One region of the Glutamicibacter sp. PAEs-4 genome, then DNA from elsewhere that is predicted to be linked to it. Evidence: riboswitches for the same ligand, from Rfam matches in the RefSeq annotation. Region 1 holds a riboswitch; the other holds the start of a gene.

Region 1 (4,723 bases):
GAGCCCTCGAGCAGCTTGTAGACCACCTCGAGGTACTCGTCGGCGTGGTTGTAGCGCTCGTCGTGCTCCATCTGGTCTTCCTGGCCCATGTTGCGCGCGGCCGAGGGCAGGTAGCCGGTGACCACGTTCCAGCCGACGCGGCCGTTGGTCAGGTGGTCCAGGGTGGCCAGGCGGCGGGCGAACGGGTACGGGTGCTCGTAGGCGGTGCCGGCGGTGACGCCGAAGCCGAGGTTCTCGGTGACCGCCGCCATCGCGGAGACCAGCAGGAACGGGTCGTTCACCGGGGCCTGGGCGCCGGTGCGCAGCGGGGACTCGTTGCTGCCGTTGAACACGTCGTAGGTGCCCAGCACATCGGCCAGGAACAACCCATCGAACTTGCCCTCTTCCAGCACCTTGGCCAGGTGGGTCCAGTAGCCCAGGGTCTTGTAGTCGGCGGCCTTGTCCTGCGGGTGGCGCCACAGGCCCGGCGACTGGTGCACCACGCAGTTCATGTCGAATGCGTTGAATAGGATCTCGCGCTTGTTCTCGCTCATGTCTTTGCCCCCATTAGGTCGATGTTCATGGAAAGTATCTGCTTTGCGTCGCGGGCGCTCAGGCCCGCTGGGTCGAATCTTCGCCGGTGACGGACAGCCGCTGCGGCTGGACTCCGTTGATCTCGTAGTCCCCGACGATGCGCGCCTTGTAGATCGCCGGGTTGTGCGTGGCGATGGTGCGCGCATTGCGCCAGTGCCGGTCAAGGTTGCAGCCGCTTCTGGTGGACGAGGCCCCCAGCCCGTCGAAGAGCTTGCTCGTTACGCCGATGGCCAGCGGCTGCACCACGGTTTGCGCACGGTTGGCTGCCAGCTCGCAGACCGCGTAGCGTTCCTCGTCGTTCAGTCCCGGATCGCCCAGGGCCGCCTCGACTTCGAGCACCGCGCCGATCACCACCGAGTCAGCGGCGAAGGACTCCGCGGACACCTCGCCCACCAGCTGCAGGACCTGGGGTTCCTGGTATACCGGCACCCCGGTTCCGGTGGTGAAGATGCGGGTGCGTGCCTGCACCGCGCTGCGCAGGTCGTTCAGCGCGGCGCGGGCGATGCCTGCCTGCACGGACATGAGCACCAGCTGGAAGATCGCCGCTTCGGAGTCATTGCGCTGCTGCGGCATGAAGCAGTCCACCGGGACCTGATGGAATTCGGTGGTGCCGGTTCCGGTCAGGCCCTGGCCGAATCCGTCCCAGTCATCGAGGATCTTGACGCCGCTGCGCTGAGTGGACACCACCGCGATCTGGCGTCCGGCAAGCTCAGGGTGGGCCACCGCAACAGTGGTCCAGTCGGCAAAGATGGTGCCGGTGCAGTAGTACTTCTCGCCGTCGACTACCCAGCGCCCGTCCACGAAGCTGGCCTTCGTATTCAAGGTGCCCAGGGCGTTGCCGCCGCGCTCGGTGTAGGCGTTGCCGACAATCTGCCCGGCGGCGATGCGGGCCACCCACTTCTTGCGCAGCGCCTCGTCTTCCAGTGCCAGCACATTCTCGACAAAAGCGATATGCGCGCGCCACAGCTGGCCTACATGGGAGTCGGCCTCGGAGAGCTCGATGAGCAGGCGGAAGACATCCACCAGCCGCGCACCGTAGCCACCGTCGGCCACGGGAAGGCGCAGCGCGCCGAAGCGCTCGCGGTTCAGCAGGCCTACCTGCTCGAAGGGAAGCACGCGGTTCAGGTCGCGGTCCTTGGCGGTCGCGGCGATCTGGGCGAAGACCGGGCGGAAGATTTCGGCCAGCCGGTCGTACTGCTCATCCGCGCCGGGGCCGGGAGTGATCTTCAGCAGCTGCCGGGTGGGCAGCTGCTCCTCGAACTCGTCCAGTTCCAGAGCGCTGGCTTGCGAAGGATCGCTGAGCTGGTTGAAGTCCAGCCCTGGGGCATTCGGTGATTCGCCAATAGGCATAAGGGTTCTCAATTCTTTCCATCGGTCCTGGCAGTAGCACCGTCCCGCTCTTCGGGTGGTTGCTGCGGCGTCGTGGAGCCAGATCTCTCAGCCGCTCTGGATGGGTCGTGATTCATTCGTAACGGTAATAATCCGGCGCTTCCAAGCCGCGAAGTCATATTTCGCCTCAGATTTGGAAGGGCCTATGCTCAAATCCCACAGCCTAATCGCCGTCCCATCGAAGATGAGTTGCACGGATTGGCTTGCAGTCGATCGAACCGGACCTAGGTAAAATAAATAACGAAATTTCTGGGCAATGTGACGCAGTTGTCGAAGATTTTTTCATGTTACGCAAGATTTGCGTCCAAATCGTTCGACTCGCTGTAATAGAAGGGTAACCATCCCGAGCGGCCGAGAGATCTGGCTCTTTGACGCCGCAGCAACCACCTTCGGAGCTCCACCTCCGCAGGCCGGTGCTACCGCCAGGACCGATGGAGATTGATATGGCTCTTACCATTCCAGCGCCCGAGGCAACGTCAACCACCTCAACCGCACTGGACGTCCAATTCAGCAACGTGTCGCGGACCTTCTCCACAAAGAAGGAAAGCCGCACCGTGCTGGCCGACATCAACTTGCACATTCCAGCCGGCCAAGTCCTCGCGATCCTAGGAGCCAGCGGCTGCGGAAAATCCACGCTGCTGCGTTCGGTCTCCGGGTTGGACCACCCCTCCACCGGTGACATCCGCACAGGCACCCACGAGGTCAACGGCATCAACGAGCTATGCGCCGTTGCTTTCCAGGAACCACGGCTGCTGCCGTGGCGATCGGTGCGCGAGAACATTGCGCTGGGTCTGGCCCCAGGAACCGAGAAGGCCTCTGGCGACGCGCTGATTGATGAGCTGATCGAGCTGACCGGGCTGAGCCATGCAGCCAGCCTGCGCCCGCGGGAGATTTCCGGCGGCATGGCCCAGCGTGTTTCGCTGGCTCGCGCGCTGGCCCGCCGCCCGGGCGTATTGCTTCTCGATGAGCCCTTCGGCGCACTCGATGTCCTGACCCGCCTGAAGATGCAGGATTTGCTGCTCTCAATTCACGCATCATTCCCCACCACGGTACTCATGGTGACCCATGACGTGGACGAGGCTTTGACCTTGGCTGACCGCGTTATCGTCTTGGGACGCAGCACCGGGAACGGCGCGGCTGGTGTCATCGAAGACCTAGCGATCTCCGCCGGGAAACCACGCCGACACACGGACGAGAAGTTCGTTGCCGATCGCCTGCACCTGCTGCGCCTGCTCGGCGTCGACCCAACCAACCATTAATCCAGGGAACGCATTGGATCCTCGGCGATCCTTGCTCTTTGCCCTATCGTCCATCCGCTTGCACGCATAATTCTAGGATTCTCCATGCTCTTGAACCGCTTCTCCCGCCGCACCGCACTGTCCGCCGCCGCTTTGCTCATGGGCGCAGTTGCCCTGACCGGCTGCGCTGGCGAAAACGCTACGGCCGACTCCGGTGATCAGACCTTGTCCATCGACTTTGCCACGTACAACCCGCTGAGCCTGGTGCTCAAGGAAAAGGGATGGCTGGATGCGGCCGCCAAGGAACAGGGCGTTGACGTCGAGTGGATCCAGTCCGCAGGTTCCAACAAGGCCAATGAGGCGCTTCGCGCCGGTGCTATTGATGTCGGTTCCACCGCCGGTTCCGCAGCGCTGCTGAACCGTTCCAACGGTGCACCAATCAAGACCGTCGCCCTGTACTCCCAGCCGGAATGGGCAGCCCTGGTAGTGGACAAGGATTCAAAGATCGAGTCCGTTGAAGACCTGGCAGGCAAGACCGTGGCCGCCACCAAGGGCACCGATCCCTACTTCTTCCTGCTCCAGGCTCTGGACACCGCGGGACTGAGCGAAGATGACATCAAGCTGCAGAACCTGCAGCATGCCGATGGCCGCACCGCGCTGGTCAACGGTTCGGTCGATGCCTGGAGCGGCCTGGATCCAATCATGGCCGCCGCCGAAGAAGACGGCGCGCAGCTGGTTTACCGGAACCTGGACTTCAACACCTACGGTGCGCTGAACGCCCGCGAAGATTTCATCGAGCAGAGCCCCGAACTGGCCCAGCTCGTGGTCGACGCCTATGAGAAGGCTCGCGGCTGGGCTGCCGAGAACCCTGGGGAAACCGCTGAGATCCTGGCCGACGTTGCAGGGCTCGAACCAGAAGTTGCCAAGACCGTGATCGAGGAACGCTCCAATCTGGACGTTCCGGCGGTTCCCGACGCCAAATTCACCGGAGTGCTGAGCAACATTGGCCCCACCCTGGTGGCCAGCGGCGATGTTTCCAAGCAGGAATCCGTAGATGAAGCACTGGCAACCCTCGTTGACGACCAGTTTGCCCTCAAGGCAGATGCTACGAAGATCTCCGGAGAGTAAACAGCGATGAGCACCGCAAACGTAGCTGATACCCGGGAAAATCCGACACCTGCCAAGCACAAGGCAGGCATCGCCGCAACGATCCTGCGAGCACCCAAATGGCTGCTTGCGCTGATCCTGCCGCTGGCCACCCTGGCTGTCTGGCAATTCGTCACGGTGAGCGGCACCGTTGCCCCGTGGACGCTGCCGACTCCAGGCTCGGTCGTTGCCGCCGCCTTTGAGCTCCTCGAAGATGGCGATCTTGGCAAGCACATCGGCATTTCCACCCAGCGTGTTCTGCTCGGCTTCGCCTTTGGTTCCCTGCTCGGCCTGGCGCTGGGCGCCCTCGTCGGCCTGTCCAAATTGGCAGATGCGTTTCTGGGCCTGAGCATCAGCGCCCTGCGCGCCGTCCCTTC
Region 2 (4,723 bases), 860 kb from region 1:
CGTCGACATTCCTGCATGGCTGGCAAGCACCGACATCAAGTTCGGCTGGCCGGGCCTGGATGGCAAGATCCTGAACGCCGAAGGCGAAGCGGTCACCTCCACCGTCTACAACTTCCAGTGGCTGTCTTCCCCGGGCACCCTGCTGCTGATCACCGGCCTGATCGTGGCCCTGGTCTACTCGTTGAATGACGGCAATGGCGAATACAAGATGACCTTCGCCGAGGGTGCTGCCGAAATCGGCAAGACCATCTACAACATGCGCTTCGCGGCACTGACCATCCTGTCGGTCCTCGGCCTGGCCTACGTGATGAACCTGTCCGGCCAGACCATCACCATCGGCACCTGGCTGGCGGGAACCGGCGCGTTCTTCGCCTTCCTCTCGCCAATCCTGGGCTGGATCGGCACCGCAGTGACCGGCTCGGACACCTCGGCCAACGCGCTGTTCGCTAAGCTGCAGCAGACCGCTGGCGTCAATGCCGGCATCGATCCGAGCCTGCTGGTTGCCGCCAACACCTCCGGCGGCGTGGTCGGCAAGCTGATCTCCCCGCAGAACCTGGCCATCGCCGCCACCTCGGTGAAGATGGAAGGCCAGGAATCGGTGATCCTGAAGAAGGTCGCCGGTTGGTCCGTAGGCATGCTGCTGGTGCTGTGCTGCTTGGTTTACCTGCAGTCCACCCCGGTGCTGTCCTGGATGCTGCCATAGTCTTGACCGGCTAAAATAGATCCGATGTCAATGAACCCAGCTCCGCGTGCGTACCAGATCGTTCTCCAGGCAATTGAAGAAGATCTGCGCACAGAGAAGCTATCCGTAGGCGACCAGCTTCCCGGCGAGCGTGCGCTCGCGGAGCGGCATGGGATTTCGCGGGCTTCGGTCCGCGATGCCATCCGCATCCTTGATGTGATGGGCATTATTAAGACGTCTACCGGCTCCGGGCCCAACTCCGGAGCGGTGATCATCTCCAACCCTTCGGCCGGCATTTCGCAGGCCTTGCGGCTGCACTTGGCGGCCAAGGGCATCAACGTCCGCGAGATCGTCGAGTCGCGCATTCTGCTGGAAACCTGGGCCGCGCAAATGAATCCCCGCGACCCGGTCTACGCCCAGCAGGTGATCGACCGCACCGCGGTGCTGATCATGCGCATGGACGACCCGCAGCTTTCCCGCGAGTCCTTCCACCGCATCGATGCCGAGTTCCATGTGCTCCTGGCCTCCATGGCCGGCAACGCCGTGGTGGAATCGATGATGGAATCGCTGCGCAACTCGATCAGCGACTACGTCTCCGACTCAGTGCCCAGCGACGAGGCCTGGCAGCCGGTGGTGCGCGTGCTGCGCCGCCAGCACAAGGCCATCCACCACGCCTTTGCGACGAATCAGCGCGAACGGGCAGCCCAGCTGCTCGAAGAGCACATTAACTGGTTCTACTCGCAGACGCGGTAGGGATAAGCAAGAGTTCAGCATGCGCATGGCGCCCCGGATAACGGTTCGGAATTTTTCCGATCCGGCCCCGGGGCGCCATTGCCGCATCTGCTAGCTGGCGATGCTCACCGCAGTGGTCACCGGTACCGGGTTGGCGAACAGATCCAGTACCGGGCAGTGGGCATCCACTGCCTGGCGCAGTTCTTCATAGCGTTCGGCCGATTCGGGGCCGGTGATCTGGATGTCCAGTTCCACCGACGAGAAGCCCGGGCGGATGGACTTGTCAATGCCGAAGAGGCCACGGACATCGAGGTGGCCGTTGGCCTGGATCTTCACCTCGTCCACCTGGATGCCGAGGTTTTGCGCGTACAAGCGGTAGACCACAACCTGGCAGGAGATCAGCGCGCCGAGCGCATATTCCACCGGGCTTGCCGCGACATCATTGCCACCCAGGGCAGCTGGTTCGTCGACCTGGAAAGTGTGCTTCCCGGAGACAACGTTGCTGGCTACCGAATCGAAACCCTCGCCCTCGACGGTAAAGGTCAATTTGGCGCTTTGCGGGGCCGCCGAGATGCGTTCGCCCCAGCCCTTGCCTGCTTCCTGCAGGCGCTGTGCGCGGTCTTCGGATACGGTCAGGGTAGATGCTGCATTAGACATGAGGAGTTAATCCCCTTTCTGGCGCAAGGGGCGCCATCGCTTACGCACCTTGGCGTTCAAGATGCGTCGAATCTTCACCTGGGGCACCCCGCACAATGACGCAGGAGGGTTGCCATCCACTCAGCCAGGGCTCAAAGAGCGGAACTCGTGATTCTGTGGTTCTTTTCTATCGGTTGCGGTGCCAGCGCGTAAAGGGCAGGGGTAACTTTTCGTCATCGGGCAACTTGTCTGGCTGCTCGCTAAGATGGGATCGAGCTCTCGGGCGCCCACTGCACGAACAATGAACGGCGAGTATGGAATTCCAGCTGACACTTTCTGCGGCCCAGACCTTGGTGACCGAATCCGAATACAATCTGGGCCAGTTCCTGTGCGATTCGGGAAAAGTGGAGATCGTCCACCGGGACATGAAGCCGGGATATTCCCGCATTTCCGCAATGGTGCTGCGCGAATCGGTGATGGCCGAGCTGCAAATCAACCGCGGCAATATCAGTTTCACCAGCTTCTGCAGCAAGCATCCGGGCGTTCAATCCTGCGAGGATGTCGCCGCCTTGCTCATTGAAGTCACTACCGAAGAGGACCAGGGCTTCTTCGTCTCCGACTCCGGGGTGGACCCTTTCGCATGGAAACGCAATAGCAAGCCGCAGTGGGAGCGGACCCTTGACCGCCTGCTTCCGGTAATTTCTGATGAGCCGCCGATCGCCGAGGAGCCGCTGGGGTTGATCCTGAAAGTGGTCAGCGAACCCCGCTACGGCGGCGAGGACGCGCTGACCTTGCAGGCGCGGCCGGCCCGCCGGGGCACCAAGAGCCCCTGGGTCCAGACCGGAGTCAGCTGGCGCAATGTCGCCTTCGATGCGCGCTTCTCCAAGAAGCAGCGCCGAGCGGTCATTGAATTGGACCGGCTGCGCGAACACGTAGAACAGAATACCTACCGGCATTCGTGGGATCCCAAGGACTGGATCTCGCTGATGGATCTGCCGGGCCAGGACTTGATGGACGCCTTCGAGGCCCTGCGCGAAGCCGGAGTGCAGATCGTCAACGGGGGATCCGCTGCCAAACTCCCGGTGGAGTTCAGCGAGCAACCGGCCATGGCCCACGTGGATGTGCGACGCACTGAGCAGGGCCTGCGCATGGAAGGCAAGCTGCGCGGGCCGGGTGCAGAGCGCCACCACCTCCTGCCGATCGGCACGCCGCCGACCCTGCTGGCCTACGCCTCCAGCCCTTTGCCGAAAGCCAAGGAACTCGGCTTGGCGCAGTTCGCTGAACCGGTCACGAAGGAACTGGCGGCATTCATCGACTCCGGTGCGCACATCGTTCCGGATGGAGCCATCGAGCTTTTCGAGACCCAGCATCTGGACCGATTGCGCGTGATGGCGCCGCTGAAGAGCGAAGATGGCAGCTACCGCATCCCGGTTCCCGCGCGCCCCAGCCTCAAGCTGTCCTTGGAAAGCATCCAAACCCCGCTGACCGTGCGCTATTCCTGGGAGTACTCCACCAAGGGACCTCGCCAGCATGCCGTGGAAAAGGAAATTGCCGCTTCGGTGCAGGACAAGCTCGGCGAGCTGGGTTCGCTGGGGCAACTGACCTCATCAGGAATTTTCCCTCCGAAGAAATTCAGCACCTCTGAGTCCATCGACTTCCTGGTCCACGCACTGCCGCTGTTGGAAGAGCATCCCGATGTCATCATCGAGGAGCAGAATCGGCTGCCGAAGTACCGGATCAGCGATGCCCCGGCGACGGTCAGCGTCGAAGCGGGTGAAAGCACGGGGGACTGGTTCGACCTGTCCGTGGAAGTGCTCCTGGGCGAGATCAAAGTGCCGTTCGCGCTGCTGCTCGAAGCCCTGACCAAGCAAGATGAATACCTCATCCTCGATGACCTGACGGTGATACCGATTGATGGTGCGGACTTTGCCCAGCTGCGCCAACTGATCTCCGAAGCCGGGGAGCTGGGCACCGTGCAGGGCGATACGATTCGCATCCACAAGTTGAGCATCGACTGGTGGCAGGAACTGGTGGATCTTGGAATTATCGAAGCCCAGCACAACCAGTGGCTGCAGACCATGAAGGCATTGCAAAGCGGCGAAGAGATAAAGCCGGTTGCGCTATCGGGAAGCTTCAATGCCGAATTGCGCCCCTACCAGAGCCATGGGCTGTCCTGGCTGGACTTCTTGCGCACCCACGGCCTTGGCGGAGTCCTCGCCGACGACATGGGTCTGGGCAAAACTGTCCAGCTGCTGGCTTGCCTGGAACAGGCACGCGTCGAGGATCCTGCACAGAAGTTCCTGGTGCTTGCCCCTACCTCGGTGGTGGGCAACTGGATCAATGAGGCGCAGCGTTTTGCCCCGCACATGAGCGTCACCGGCATCACCTCGACAGCGAAGAAGAACGGCGAGGGCTTGGCCGCGCAGATCGGCGATGCCCAGTTGGTGGTGACCAGCTACACGATCTTCCGCTTGGCCTATGAGGATTTTGAGGCCGCCGGTTTCAACGTGATGATCATGGACGAGGCCCAGCAGCTGAAGAACCATGCCTCCAAAGGCTACAAGCAGGCCCGGCAGCTGCCGGTGCCGTGCAAATTCGTGGTCACGGGCACGCCCATGGAGAACAACCTCATGGAACTGTGGGCGTTGGTCTCGCTGGCAGCCCCTGGCCTGC

The links. A riboswitch is a leader RNA that binds a small molecule or an ion and turns the genes downstream of it on or off. The one in region 1 is predicted to bind S-adenosylmethionine.
Region 2: it holds a riboswitch for S-adenosylmethionine, as region 1 does, so the genes downstream of both, ACR9WD_RS13730 (OsmC family protein) here and ACR9WD_RS01320 (ABC transporter ATP-binding protein) in region 1, are expected to answer to the same signal.

The regions. Positions count from the first base shown of each region.
Region 1 is NZ_CP195017.1:263,897-268,619, reverse strand. Features, by position in the region: gene ACR9WD_RS01330 (LLM class flavin-dependent oxidoreductase) at 1-533, opposite strand, end outside; gene ACR9WD_RS01325 (acyl-CoA dehydrogenase family protein) at 592-1,923, opposite strand; SAM riboswitch class I at 1,939-2,030, opposite strand; SAM riboswitch class I at 2,298-2,400, shown strand; gene ACR9WD_RS01320 (ABC transporter ATP-binding protein) at 2,406-3,221, shown strand; gene ACR9WD_RS01315 (aliphatic sulfonate ABC transporter substrate-binding protein) at 3,306-4,328, shown strand; gene ACR9WD_RS01310 (ABC transporter permease) at 4,335-4,723, shown strand, end outside.
Region 2 is NZ_CP195017.1:2,908,912-2,913,634, reverse strand. Features, by position in the region: gene ACR9WD_RS13740 (L-lactate permease) at 1-703, shown strand, start outside; gene ACR9WD_RS13735 (FadR/GntR family transcriptional regulator) at 734-1,435, shown strand; gene ACR9WD_RS13730 (OsmC family protein) at 1,526-2,071, opposite strand; SAM riboswitch class IV at 2,103-2,224, opposite strand; gene ACR9WD_RS13725 (DEAD/DEAH box helicase) at 2,365-4,723, shown strand, end outside.